Oharaeibacter diazotrophicus: one gene and its partners. The protein of the gene in region 2 interacts with the protein of the main gene of each other region in a pairwise test. Links are inferred from orthologs where the notes say so. Each region holds a gene or a part of one and is shown on either strand. Other genes may lie near its edges.

Region 1 (4,561 bases), on a different replicon or contig from region 2:
GCGCCGCGGCTCGCCGGCGCCGTCGCCGCCTTCGAATGCCGGCTCGAGAAGGCGGTCGAATTCGCCACCCACGTCGTCCTGTTCGGCGCCGTCGTCGGCACCGTCCTCGGCCCGGCCGGGCTCGCGCCGCTCGTCTACGTCGACGGCCGCTTCGCCGGCGTCGCCGATGCCGACGTCGACGCCGGATCCGGACAGCCGGACTCGCCGCGCGGATAGCGGGACGCCGCGGGCGCCCCGACCATCGGGGCATTCCGGATCGGGACGGGAGGATCTGACATGCGCGGACTCGAGGGCAGAACGGCGATCGTATCGGGCGGCGCCACGTTGATCGGCGAGGCCGTCGGCGCCACGCTCGCCGGCTACGGCACCAATGTCGTGATCGCCGACGTCGACGTCGCCGCCGGCGAGGCCGCCGCGGCGAGGATCGGCCGCGGCGCCCGCTTCCTCGCCTGCGACGTCACCTCCGACGCCGACGTCGCCGCCCTCGTCGCCGCCACCGTCGAGGCGACCGGCCGGCTCGACCATCTCGTCAACGTCGCCTGCACCTATCTCGACGACGGCGCCGACACCAGCCGCGCCGATTGGCTGAAGGCGCTCGACGTCAACATCGTCGGCTCGGTGATGTTGATGCAGGCGGCCCGGCCGCATCTGAAGGCGAACCGCGGCGCCATCGTCAACTTCGGCTCGATCTCGGCGCGCGTCGCCCAGATCGGCCGCTGGGTCTACCCGGTCTCGAAGGCGGCGATCCTCCAACTCACCCGCAACCAGGCCATGGACCTCGCCCCCGACGGCATCCGCGTCAACGCGGTGTCGCCGGGCTGGACCTGGTCCAACATCATGCGCCAGCTGACCAACGACCGCCGCGAGAAGGCCGACGCCGTGGCGAAGCCCTTCCACCTCCTCGGCCGCGCCGGCGATCCCGCCGAGGTCGGCGAGGCCGTCGCCTTCCTGCTCTCCGACGCCGCTTCCTTCGTCACCGGCACCGACCTCGCGGTCGACGGCGGCTACGGCGCCATGGGCCCCGAGCGCGCCGACCCGGCCATCCCGCTCCTGATGGAGTGAACCACCCCTTCCGCCGCGACGGGCGCGCCAGAACCGCCCGCGTCGGCCTCTTCCAGAGAACCAGGGACACCCCGATGACCAAGCGCAGCTTCACCATCGTCGGCGGCGGCCAGTCCGGGCTCCAGCTCGGCTGCGGCCTGCTCGACGCCGGCCACGACGTCCGCATCGTCCAGAACCGTACCGCCGAGGAGATCCACGGCGGCCGCGTCCTGTCCAGCCAGTGCATGTTCGGCGAGGCGCTCGTCAACGAGGCGGCCGTCGGCCTCGACTTCTGGACCGACACCTGCCCGACCGTCGACAGCATCAACTTCTGCGTCCCCGCGCCCGACGGCGCCGGCAAGGCGATCGACTGGAACGGCAAGCTCGACCGCCCCGCCCGTAGCGTCGACCAGCGCGTCAAGATCCCCGCCTGGATGGCCGAGTTCGAGCGCCGCGGCGGCCGGCTCGACATCGCCGAGGCCGGCATTCCCGACCTCGAGGCCTACGCCCGCGACAGCGACCTCGTGATCGTCGCCGCCGGCAAGGGCGACATCGCCCGTCTGTTCCCGCGCGACGCCGGCAAGTCGCCGTTCGACCGGCCGCAGCGCGCCCTGGCCCTCACCTACGTCACCGGCATGACGCCGCGGCCGGAGCACTCGGCGGTCTGCTTCAACCTGATCCCCGGCGTCGGCGAGTATTTCGTCTTCCCGGCGCTGACGACGTCCGGCCCTTGCGAGATCATGGTGTTCGAGGGCCTGCCCGGCGGCCCGATGGACTGCTGGCGCGACGTCCGTTCGCCGGCCGAGCATCTGGCGACCTCCAAGCGGATCCTCGAAACCTTCCTGCCGTGGGAAGCCGAGCGCTGCCGCGCCATCGAGCTCACCGACGACAACGGCATCCTCGCCGGCGCCTTCGCGCCCACGGTGCGCGAACCGGTGGGCCGGCTGCCCTCGGGCGCGGTCGTGCTCGGCCTCGCCGACGCGGTCTGCCTCAACGACCCGATCACCGGCCAGGGCTCCAACAACGCGTCGAAGGCCGCCAAGATCTACCTCGACGCCATCCTCGCCCACGGCGACCGCCCGTTCGACGCCGCCTTCATGCAGGCGACCTTCGACGCCTATTGGGCCTACGCGCAGTTCGTGGTCGGCTGGACCAACGCGCTCCTGCAGCCCCCGCCGCCGCACGTGCTCCGGATCATGGGCAGCGCCCAGGCCCACCCCGCCCTCGCCCGCCGCATCGCCAACGGCTTCGACGAACCGCGCGACCTCTTCCCCTGGTTCGCCGTCCCCGAGGAAGCCGACCGATACCTCGGCCAGCTCGCGGCGTGAAGGTGGCGTAGGGCGGCGGCGCCCCGGCCCGGCACCGCTGCTTTGACCCTCCCCTTGCGGGAGGGTCGGCGCAAAGCGCCGGGGAGGGTCGCCGGCTACGGGCTCGACGCGGCATGTTGCGTTGCGGCGGTGGAAGCCACCCCACCCCGCCGACCTTCGGCCGTCGACCCTCCCCGCAAGGGGGAGGGTAGAATTGTGGAGCGCCGACACCCGACGCCCCCGGCCCCGCCCCCTCAGGCCGCGAACAGCCCCGCGCGGTCGAGCCGCAGGAACGTCCGCGTCCCCACCGCCGGCGGGGTGAAGCCGGCCGGGGCGACGGCCTCGAGGTCGGCCTCCGCCCCGTCGAGCCGCACCGCGACCCGGCGCGACGATCCCGACCGGTGCAGCGACACCACCGTGCCCGGCAGGCCCTCGCCCTCGCGGGCGAAGGCGACGTTCTCCGGGCGCACGTAGAGCAGCCCGCGGCCGTCGGCGGCCCGCACCCCCGGCGCCAGCGGCACCGGGTTGGTGCCGAGCCGGGCGACGCCGCCGCGGATCTCCACCGGAATCCGCGCCGCCTCGCCGATGAAGTCGAACACGAACGGGCTGGCCGGGCGGTCGTACACGTCCTCGGGGCTGCCGATCTGCTCGATGCGGCCGTTCGACATCACCACCACGCGGTCGGCGAGGTCGAGCGCCTCCTCCTGGTCGTGGGTGACGAACACCGTGGTGTGGCCGGTCTTGTCGTGGAGCTCGCGCAGCCAGCGCCGGAGTTCCTTGCGCACCTTGGCGTCGAGCGCGCCGAACGGTTCGTCGAGCAGCAGCACCTGCGGCTCGATCGCGAGCGCCCGGGCGAGCGCGACGCGCTGGCGCTGGCCGCCGGAGAGCTGGGTCGGGTAGCGCTTGCCGAACTCGCCGAGCTGGACGAGGTCGAGCAGCGTCGCGACGCGCTTGGCGATCTCGGCCTCCGCCGGCCGGGTCGCGCGCGGGCGGGCGCGCAGGCCGAAGCCGACGTTGTCGGCCACCGTCATGTGCTTGAACAGGGCGTAGTGCTGGAACACGAAGCCGACGTTGCGCTCGCGCACCGTCTTCAGGCTGGCGTCGACACCGCCGAACAGCACCTGGCCGCGGGTCGGGAAGTCGAGCCCGGCGATGATGCGCAGCAGCGTGGTCTTGCCCGAACCGGACGGGCCGAGCAGCGCCAGCAGCTCCCCGGATGCGACCTCGAGGTCGACCGAGTGCAGCGCGGCGGCGGATCCGAAGTCCTTGGCGATCGAGCGGAGGTCGAGCTTCATCGAAAGGGCTCCCGTCAGTGGCGGCGGCCGGCCGCGAGTTCGTCCGCGAAGCGGACCTCGAGCAGCGTCTTCAGGCCGAGGGTGAGGAGGGCGAGCAGCGCCAGCACCGCGGCGACCGCGAAGGCGCCGACGAACTGGTACTCGTTGTAGAGGATTTCCACGTGCAGCGGCATCGTGTTGGTCAGGCCGCGGATGTGGCCGGACACCACCGACACCGCGCCGAACTCGCCCATGGCGCGGGCGTTGCAGAGCAGCACGCCGTAGAGCAGCGCCCATTTCACGTTGGGCAGTGTCACGGTGAGGAAGGTGCGCAGGCCCGAGGCGCCGAGCGACAGCGCGGCCTCCTCGTCGGTGGTGCCCTGCTCCTCCATCAGCGGGATCAGCTCGCGCGCCACGAACGGGAAGGTGACGAAGATCGTCGCCAGCACGATGCCGGGCACGGCGAACACCACCTGCAGGCCGGCGGCGTTGAGGATCGGCCCGAACCAGCCGTGGGTGGTGGAGTAGAGCAGCACGTAGACGAGGCCGGCGACCACCGGCGACACCGAGAACGGCAGGTCGATCAGGGTGATCAGGAAGGCCTTGCCGCGGAACTCGTACTTGGCGACCGCCCAGGCGGCGGCGACGCCGAACACGAGGTTGGCCGGCACCGCGATCGCGGCGACCAGCAGCGTCAGCCGGATCGCGGCGAGCGCGTCGGGGTCGGTCAGCGCCTCGACCACCGGGCCGAGGCCGCGGCGCAGCGCCTCGGCGAACACCGCGACCAGCGGCAGCAGCAGGAACAGCGCCAGCAGCGCCACCGCGACGAGGATCAGCGTGCGCCGGACCCACGGCGCCTCCTCGGTCGGCAGGCGTGGCGCCGGGCGGCGGGCGACCCGGACGGGGGCGGCGGCGGTGCGCGCGGGCGGCGGCACGGCC
Region 2 (4,400 bases):
CGCGGCGGCGTCGACGCCGGTCACGGCCGGGGACTGAGGAGCGCGGAAGGCCGCGCCCTCGGAAGAGAGTGCCATGTTCAGGGGGAATACCTCGTGTTCGGTCCGGTGTCGGTCGTCATGCGCTTCCGGGTGCCGGTAGCCGGCGGTGGAATCCTGCAGCGTCCCCGATGCCGCGGGGACTTCGCCCCGCCAGACTACATTGGGCCCGTCGGGCGACGTTTTCAAGACGCGTCCTCGCGCGGGAGGGCCGCGAATCGCGCAAGGCGTGCACGCAGCATGGTCGAGGACAGCGGCACGCGTGCTCCGGTGAGGAACACCCAGGCCGGCGGCGCGTGCCGGGCGAGCCGGGCGGCGTCGCGTTCGCGCAGGCGGGCGGCGGCGAAGCTGCGCGCCGCCCGGCCCGACAGCGCCCGGAAGGTCGAGCCGGGCCGGTCGATCACCGCCACCGGCACCAGGGCGGCGATCTCGCGCCAGCCGCCCCAGCGGTGGAAGCCGGCCCAGTTGTCGGCACCGATCACCAGCACGAAGCGGACGGCGGGATAGAGCCGGGTCAGCCGGCGCAGGAGGTCGACGGTGTAGCGGGTGCCGAGACGGGCCTCGAGGTCGGTGACGACGGCGCGGCCGCGGCCGGCGACCTTGACGACGGCGGCGAGCCGCTCGGCGATCGGCGGCAGCGCGCCGGTGTCCTTCAGCGGGTTGCCGGGGGTGACCAACCACCAGATCCGGTCGAGCCCGAGCCGGGCGAGCGCCATGTCGGCCGCGTGGCGGTGGCCGGCGTGCGGCGGGTCGAAGGATCCGCCGAACAGTCCGACCGTCTCGCCGGGGAAGGCCGGCGGCAGTCGCGGACGGGCCGACGTCACGGACGCAGCTGGCCGTTGCCGCGGACGCGGTACTTGAACGAGGTCAGTTGCTCGACGCCGACCGGCCCGCGCGCGTGCATCTTGCCGGTGGCGATGCCGATCTCGGCGCCCATGCCGAACTCGCCGCCGTCGGCGAACTGGGTCGAGGCGTTGTGGAGCACGATCGCCGAATCGATGCCGTTCAGGAAGCGCTCGGCGGTGTCGGGGTCGGCGGTGACGATCGCCTCGGTGTGGTGCGAGCCGTAGGTCTCGACGTGTTCGATCGCCGCCTCGACACCGTCGACCAGCGTCACCGAGATGATCGCGTCGAGATACTCGGTGCGCCAGTCCTCCTCGCTCGCCGGCGTCGCGGCGGGCCAGAGCGCGACCACCTCGTCGCTGCCGCGGATGGCGCAACCGCGGGCGGCGAGGGCGTCGAGGATCGGTGCGAGGTGGGTGGCGGCGACCGCGCGGTCGACCAGCAGCGTCTCGGCCGAGCCGCAGACGCCGGTGCGGCGCAGCTTGGCGTTGACGGCGATGGCGATCGCCATGTCGAGGTCGGCGGCCTTGTCGACGTAGACGTGGCAGATGCCCTCGAGATGGGCGAACACCGGCACCCGCGCCTCGGCCTGCACGCGCGCGACCAGGCTCTTGCCGCCGCGCGGCACGATCACGTCGACGGTGCCGCCGAGGCCGCCGAGCAGCATGCCGACGGCGGCGCGGTCGCGGGTCGGCACCAGCTGGATCGCGTCCTCGGGCAGGCCGGCGGCGGAGAGACCTTCGCGCAGCGCGGTCAGGATCGCCTCGGAGGAGGCGTAGCTGTCGGAGCCGCAGCGCAGGATCGCGGCGTTGCCGGCCATCAGCGCGAGCGCGCCGGCGTCGGCGGTCACGTTGGGCCGGCTCTCGTAGATGATGCCGATCACGCCGAGCGGCGTCGCCACCCGCTCGATGTGCAGGCCGTTGGGGCGGTCCCAGGCGGCGAGCACCTTGCCGACCGGATCGGGCAGGGCGGCGATCTCGTCGAGGGCGGCGGCGATCGCCTCGACGCGCGGCTCGGTCAGGGTGCCGCGGTCGAGGAAGGCGGCGGTCTGGCCGTTGACCTTCATCTCGGCGACGTCGATGGCGTTGGCGGCGAGGATCTCGGCGACGTGGGCGCGCACCGCGGCGGCCATGGCGGCGAGCGCGGCGCGCTTCTCGGCGGCGGTCGCCGTCGCGAGCCGCCGGGCGGCGGCGCGGGCGCGCCGGCCGAGGGCGAGCATCTCGTGCGCGAGGTCGTCGGCGGTGGGGGCGGCGGTGTGCAGCATGGCGCGTCGGTCCGGTGTGGTCGGGGGCAGCCCGGCGGGGCCGTCAGGTCCCGCCGACCTCGCCCTTCAGGACGAGGTCGTCGCGGTGGATCATCTCGGTGCGGCCGGCGATGCCGAGGATGTCCTCGATCGCCGCGGAGTTGCGGCCGCGGATGCGGTCGGCGTCGCCGTCGTCGTAGGCGACGAGGCCGCGCGCGACCTCGATGCCGGCGGCGTCGACCACCCGTACGGCGTCGCCGCGGCCGAAGCGACCCGAAACCGCGGTGACGCCGGCCGGCAGCAGGCTGCGGCCCTGACCGAGGGCGCGGACGGCGCCGGCGTCGACGGTCAGCGTGCCGCGCGGCTCGAGGTGGCCGGCGATCCACGCCTTGCGGGCGGTGACCGGGTTGGCCTCGGCGCGGAACAGGGTGTGGGTGCCGCCGGCGTCGATCAGGGCCAGCGGGCTCGCCACCTTGCCGGAGGCGATGATCATGGCGGTGCCGGCGACGGTCGCCATCTTGCCGGCCTCGATCTTGGTCTTCATGCCGCCGCGCGACAGCTCCGAGCCGGCGGCGCCGGCCATCGCCTCGATCTCTGGGGTGATGCGCTCGACCACCGGGATCAGCGTGGCGTTCGGGTCGTCCTTCGGCGGGGCGGTGTAGAGGCCGTCGATGTCGGAGAGCAGGACCAGCAGGTCGGCACCCATCATGGTGGCGACGCGGGCGGCGAGGCGGTCGTTGTCGCCGTAGCGGATCTCGGTGGTGGCGACGGTGTCGTTCTCGTTGATGACCGGCACGGCGCGCTTCTCGAGCAGGGTGCCGATGGTGGCGCGGCCGTTGAGGTAGCGGCGGCGCTCCTCGGTGTCGCCGAGGGTGAGCAGGATCTGTCCGGCGGTGATGCCGTGGGTGCCGAGCACCTCGGCCCAGGCGCGCGCCAGCGCGATCTGCCCGACCGCGGCGGCGGCCTGGCTCTCCTCGAGGCGGAGCTTGCCGGCTGGGAGGCCGAGCACGCCGCGGCCCATGGCGATGGCGCCGGAGGAGACCAGCAGCACGTCGGCGCCGCCGGCGGCGAGACGGGCGACGTCGGTGGCGACCGCCTCCATCCAGGCGCGCCGGAGCACGCCGGAGCGGCCCTCGACGAGCAGCGCCGAGCCGATCTTGACGACGATGCGGCGATAGCCGGCGAGCCGGCCGGCGAAGGGGGCCGCGGCGGCGGGGCGTTCGAGCGCGGTCATGGCCGCCAGTCCTCCTCGGCGTCCTTCGGGTGGACCTCGTCGTCCTCGGCGCGGCTGTCCTCGACGGTGCGCCACATCAGCTTCAGCGCGTCGTCGACGCCTTGGCCGGTGGCCGCCGAGAGCACGATCGGCGTTTTCTTGGCTGCGCGCTTCAGCTTCTGCAGCTTCTTCTTCAGCTCGTCCTCGGGCACCAGCTCGCACTTGGAGAGCGCCACGATCTCCGGCTTCTCGTCGAGGCCGCCGCCGTAGGCCTCGAGCTCGCCGCGGACGATGCGGTAGGCCTCGACCACGTCCTCGTTGGAGGCGTCGACGAGGTGCAGCAGCACGCCGCAGCGCTCGACGTGGCCGAGGAAGCGGTCGCCGAGACCGGTGCCCTCGTGGGCGCCCTCGATCAGGCCGGGGATGTCGGCGAGCACGAATTCGCGGGTGCCGACGCGCACGACGCCGAGGCCGGGGTGCAGCGTGGTGAAGGGATAGTCGGCGATCTTCGGCTTGGCCGCGGTGGTGCGGGCGAGGAAGGTCGACTTGCCGGCGTTGGGCAGGCCGACGAGGCCGGCGTCGGCGATCAGCTTCAGCCGCAGCCAGATCCACTTCTCCTCGCCGGGCAGGCCCGGGTTGGCCCGGCGCGGCGCCTGGTTGGTGGAGGTCTTGAAATAGGCATTGCCGAAGCCGCCGTTGCCGCCCTTGCAAAGCAGCACGCGCTGGCCGACCTCGGTCAGGTCGGCGATCAGGGTCTCGCCGTCCTCCTCGAGGATCTCGGTGCCCTCGGGCACGCGCAGCGTGACGTCCTCGCCCTTGCCGCCGGCCCGGTTGCGGCCCATGCCGTGGCCGCCGGTGCGGGCCTTGAAATGCTGCTGGTAGCGATAGTCGATCAGCGTGTTGAGACCGTCGACGCACTCGATCCAGACGTCGCCGCCGCGGCCGCCGTCGCCGCCGTCGGGGCCGCCGAATTCGATGAATTTCTCGCGGCGGAAGGAGACGCTGCCGGCGCCACCGTCGCCGGACCGCACGTACACCTTCGCCTGATCCAGGAACTTCATGGGA
Region 3 (4,617 bases), on a different replicon or contig from region 2:
GCCGGCGGCGCGATAGATCTCGCGGGCGATGGTCGCGACCTTGTCGAGCAGAGGCATCTCGTCCGGGTAGAGCGTGCGGAACTGGGCGCGGCGCGGCGCGTCGAGGATCGCGGCGACCTCGTGGGCGAGCGCCTCGGCACCCTTGCCGCCCTCGGCGAAGTGGGTGCACATCACCGCCTTGGCGCCGGCGCGCTCGCAGAGCGCCAGCAGCGTCGAGACCTCGGCGTCGGTGTCGGAGGCGAAGCGGTTGATGCCGACCACCGCCTCGACGCCGAACTTGGCGACGTTCTCGATGTGGCGGGCGAGGTTGGCGAAGCCGACCTCGAGGGCCGCGGTGTTCTCCTTGGAGAGATCCTCCTTGGCGACGCCGCCGTGCATCTTGAGGGCGCGGATGGTGGCGACGATCACCGCCGCGTCCGGCGCGAGGCCGGTCATGCGGCACTTGATGTCCATGAACTTCTCGGCGCCGAGGTCGGCGCCGAAGCCGGCCTCGGTCACGACCACGTCGGCGAGGCGCAGCGCCGTCTCGGTGGCGATCACCGAGTTGCAGCCGTGGGCGATGTTGGCGAACGGGCCGCCGTGGACGAAGGCCGGGTTGCCCTCGAGCGTCTGCACGAGGTTCGGCTGCAGCGCGTCCTTGAGGAGCACCGCCATGGCGCCGGGGGCGCCGACGGCGGCGGCGGTCAGGAACTCCTTCTTGTCGGTCTCGCCGATCACCATGCGCGACAGCCGCGCCTCGAGATCCTTCAGGTCCTTCGACAGGCAGAACACCGCCATCACCTCGGAGGCGACGGTAATGTCGAAGCCGTCCTCCTTGGGGAAGCCGTTGGTGGTGCCGCCGAGGCCGTTGAGCTGGTTGCGCAGCATGCGGTCGTTCATGTCGAGCACGCGGCGCCACGTCAGGCGGCGGCCGTCGATCTTCGGCTCGTTGCCCCAGTAGACGTGGTTGTCGATCATGGCGGACAGGAGGTTGTGCGCCGAGGTGATCGCGTGGAAGTCGCCGGTGAAGTGGAGGTTGATCTCCTCCATCGGCACGACCTGGCTGTAACCGCCGCCGGCCGCGCCGCCCTTGACGCCGAAGCAGGGGCCGAGCGAGGGCTCGCGCAGGCAGATCGCCGCCTTGCGGCCGATCCGGTTCAGCGCGTCGCCGAGGCCGACCGTGGTGGTGGTCTTGCCCTCGCCGGCCGGCGTCGGGGTGATCGCAGTGACGAGCACCAGCTTGCCGCGCGGCCGGTCCTGGACGGAACGGATGAAGGCGTGGTCGATCTTGGCGATGTGCTTGCCGTAGGGCACCAGGGCGTCGCCCGGAATCCCCAGTCGTTCGGCGACCGCGCCGATCGGCTTCATCGTTGCGGCGCGTGCGATCTCGATGTCGCTCAGCATGGCATGCGTGCTCCCGGCATTCCTCCGTTCCGCGCCTGCCCTTCGAGGGGCGCGCGGATCCCGATGGATCCAGCGTGACGCAGCACCGATACGAGCGATAGCCTGCCGGCCGACAGAATTTCTATCGGGCGATTTCGATTTTTCTAAGCGAACCCGCGCGTCCGTGGATTCGTGCGGGCGGCGGCCGCGCGCCGTTCCGGGCCCGGGCCGCCGCTAGGACGTTTGGTCGCGACCGCGGCCGTCAGCGCGCCGCCACGGCCGCGGCGGGAACCGCGACGGCGTCGTCCTTGACGCGCGCCGCAGGCGTCTGCGCCACCTGGACGGTGCCGTCGTAGCGCGCGCCCCAGCCGCGTTCGTTGTAGACGAACACGGTGTACCAGCCGGCCGCCTTGGAATCGTAGATCATCGGCAGGCCGGTGTAGGAGGCGAGTCGGCGGCCGTAGACGTCGACGAGGCGGATGGTGACGTCGGTGAAGGGTTTGGTCATCCGCAGCGTCCGGCCCTTGTCGAGATAGACTCTGAACTTGGCGTAGTCGCGGATGTTGACGACGAAGTCCTCGCTGATCGCCGAACCGTCGACCACGGTCTTCAGCGGCCGATTGTTGGCGTTGAAGGACATCAGGCGGATGGTCATGCTCGGCGCGCCGACGGGCTTGACGACGAGCCGGTAGGTGCCGGCCTTCAGGATCGGCACCGGCTCGGTGACGATGTTGGCATTGGCCGCCGAGCGCATCTTCAGGAGCGGCTTGCCGGAGGGGTCGCGGAACTCGAAGTCGAACTCCGTCGAGGCGAGGCTGACGCGCCAGGACATCACGTGGCCGGGCTGCAGCGAGTAGGTCGCGACCAACGGCTTGATCGCCATCGCGGGCAAGGTGAACTGGGTGCCCGAGGGATAGGCGACGCCGTCGACCTTGAAGTTCGGCTGCGGCACCGTGACGTTGCGGGCGAACAGCCATTCGCTGACGAGGCCGACGTTCGCGAACTTGGCCGTGGCCGCGAGCTTCAGGTCGCGCGTCGCGCCGTCGAAGGCGTAGGTCAGGCGCCAGGAATCGGCGATCGAGTAGCCGGAACCGGTGATGCGGACGTTGTCGAGCACCAGACGGTTGCCGGCCTCGATCCGCGGCACCGCGCCCTCGAGATGCACGGTGCCGTCCGCCGCGGCGGGCGTCGCGGCAGCGATGGGCGCGGCGAGGACGACGGCCCGGATGATCGATCGCATCATGGAAACTCCCCAATGGACGGACCGGCGGCGGGGGGCGCGGCCGGCGTGGCGGGGAGACTAGCGGCGGCGGCGGCCCTGCCGGCAGCGCGGCGGCGTACCGGGGACACCGATGCGGCCGAAGCCTCTCAGCATCCGGGACGGGACAGCGCGGCACGCACGGCGGCGGCGTAGGTGCGGCCGACCTTGAGCTCGGTGCCGTCGGCGAGCACGGCGATCAGCGCCGAATAGGCGCCGGTCCGGATGCGCGCCACGGCGTCGCGGCGGACGATGGTGCCGCGGTGGATGCGCAGGAACTCGGCGGGGTCGAGCCGCTCCCCCAGCGCCGCGAGGCTCTCGTGGTGGAGGTAGTCGGCGCCGCGGACGTGGATGCGGACGTAGTCGCGCTCCGCTTGGATGCGCAGGATCGCCTCGGCGGCGAGGCGGACGTGGTCTGCGCCGACGCGGACCCAGAGGTCGCGGCTGCGACGCTCGCGGGCGCCGACCGCCCGGCGCAGCGTCGCCACGGTCTCCTGCAGTTCGGCGACGCGCTCGGCATGGCCACGGGCGGCGACGGCGGCGCGGGCGCGCTCCATCGCGACGCGGAGGCGCGCCGGCTCGACCGGCTTGGTGACGTAGTCGACCGCGGCGGCCTCGAAGGCGCGCAGCGCGTGGTGGTCGAAGGCGGTGACGAACACGACGGCCGGGGCGATCCCCGCGGGCAGCCGGGCGAGCAGGTCGAAGCCGTCGCCGCCGGGCATCTGGACGTCGAGCAGCAGCACGTCGGCCGGCTCGTCCGCGAGGGAGCGGAGCGCGCCGGCGACGTCGCCGGCCTCGGCGATCCGGCCGACCCAGGCGAGCGCGCCGGCGAGGCGGATCAGGCGGCGACGGGCGAGCGGCTCGTCGTCGACGACGAGGACCGAGAGGCCGGTCATGCCGCCCGCCACGGCAGGTCGACGACGGCGCGCCAGCGGCCGGGCGCCACCGGTCCGGCGCTGAAGGCGGCATCGCCCGGAAAGCGCGCCGCCAGCCGGTCGGCGACGTTGCGCAGCCCGAGGCCGATGCCGGGCGGCGCGTCGCAGGGGGCCGCGGGCATGTCGTTCTCGACGATCAACTGCAGCCGGCCGGCGGAGCGGCGCGCCGCGAGCGCGATCTCGACCGAGCCGGCGGTGGCGCCGACGCCGTGCTTGACCGCGTTCTCGACCAGCGGCTGCAGGATCAGGCTGGGCACCAGCGCGTCCATCAGGTCGGGCGGAGCGTCGACGCCGAGGCGGAGGCGGTCGGAGAAGCGCTCGCGCTCGATCGCGAGATAGCCGGCCTGGAGCGCGATCTCGTCGGCGAGCGGCACGTCGTCGAACGGGTCGACCGCGAGCGTCGTGCGCAGGAAGGTCGACAGCGACATCACCATCCGGCCGGCACGCTCGGCGGCACCCTCCTCGACCAGGCCGGCGATCGAGTTCAGGGTGTTGAACAGGAAGTGCGGGTTTACCTGGTAGCGCAGCGCGCGCATCTGCGCCGCCAGCGCCTCCTCGCGCACGGCGGCGAGGCGCCGCTCGCGGTCGCGCACCTCGAAGCTGTAGAGCAGCGCCATGAACAGGCAGGCCCAGCCGAAGAAGCCCGCGGTGGTGTCGACCATGTCGAGGGCGGCTGCGTGGAGGTCGAAGACCACCGGCTGCGGCCACACGCAAACCACGTAGATCCCGAAGTTGATCGCGACCCCGACCGGACCGGCGAGGTGCGCCAGCACGAAGCAGAGGGCCGCCTTGGCGGGGAAGGAGAGCGTCGTCACCCGCATCAGCACCAGCGCGATCACCGTGGTGACGCCGGAGCAGAGCGCCATGTAGGCGAGCTTGCCCGGAGCCGAGGTGATCGGATCGGTTCCGGCGAGACCCCAGAGGAAGCTGGAGCTCACGAACACGCCCGCCCAGTAGACGAGCCCGAGTCCGAGCGCCGCGCGGCGGAACTCGCGCGACGAATCTCCCGGACCGTCGATTTCCATGGCCCTCGCCATCCTGCCGCCCCCGCCCGTCCAGGTC

The links.
Region 1: the proteins of EDD54_RS20500 (region 2) and EDD54_RS08360 interact in binary tests that used the Escherichia coli proteins (3 or more experiments, as listed by UniProt). The link is inferred for Oharaeibacter diazotrophicus from one-to-one orthologs.
Region 3: the proteins of EDD54_RS20500 (region 2) and EDD54_RS16180 interact in binary tests that used the Escherichia coli proteins (3 or more experiments, as listed by UniProt). The link is inferred for Oharaeibacter diazotrophicus from one-to-one orthologs.

The regions. Positions count from the first base shown.
Region 1 is NZ_SNXY01000006.1:1,778,033-1,782,593, forward strand. What follows is about bases 1,624-4,561. They hold EDD54_RS08360 (sulfate/molybdate ABC transporter ATP-binding protein), read right to left. Parts: upstream 3,644-4,561; coding sequence 2,603-3,643; downstream 1,624-2,602. Other genes in these bases: EDD54_RS08355 (styrene monooxygenase/indole monooxygenase family protein), read left to right, coding at 1,624-2,369; cysW (sulfate ABC transporter permease subunit CysW), read right to left, coding at 3,658-4,494. Outside these bases: EDD54_RS08345 (flavin reductase family protein), read left to right, coding at 1-216; EDD54_RS08350 (SDR family oxidoreductase), read left to right, coding at 277-1,062; more of EDD54_RS08355, read left to right, coding at 1,137-1,623. UniProt on the Escherichia coli protein: Part of the ABC transporter complex CysAWTP involved in sulfate/thiosulfate import. Responsible for energy coupling to the transport system.
Region 2 is NZ_SNXY01000011.1:49,435-53,834, forward strand. The notes cover bases 1-2,978. They hold EDD54_RS20500 (glutamate-5-semialdehyde dehydrogenase), read right to left. Parts: upstream 2,144-2,978; coding sequence 857-2,143; downstream 1-856. Other genes in these bases: rsfS (ribosome silencing factor), read right to left, coding at 1-75; EDD54_RS20495 (nicotinate-nucleotide adenylyltransferase), read right to left, coding at 222-860; proB (glutamate 5-kinase), read right to left, coding at 2,187-2,978. Outside these bases: more of proB, read right to left, coding at 2,979-3,356; GTPase ObgE, read right to left, coding at 3,353-4,396. UniProt on the Escherichia coli protein: Catalyzes the NADPH-dependent reduction of L-glutamate 5-phosphate into L-glutamate 5-semialdehyde and phosphate. The product spontaneously undergoes cyclization to form 1-pyrroline-5-carboxylate.
Region 3 is NZ_SNXY01000009.1:243,415-248,031, forward strand. The notes cover bases 1,624-4,617. They hold EDD54_RS16180 (LytR/AlgR family response regulator transcription factor), read right to left. Parts: upstream 3,517-4,617; coding sequence 2,731-3,516; downstream 1,624-2,730. Other genes in these bases: EDD54_RS16175 (hypothetical protein), read right to left, coding at 1,625-2,605; EDD54_RS16185 (sensor histidine kinase), read right to left, coding at 3,513-4,580. Outside these bases: EDD54_RS16170 (formate--tetrahydrofolate ligase), read right to left, coding at 1-1,383. UniProt on the Escherichia coli protein: Member of the two-component regulatory system BtsS/BtsR, which is part of a nutrient-sensing regulatory network composed of BtsS/BtsR, the low-affinity pyruvate signaling system YpdA/YpdB and their respective target proteins, BtsT and YhjX.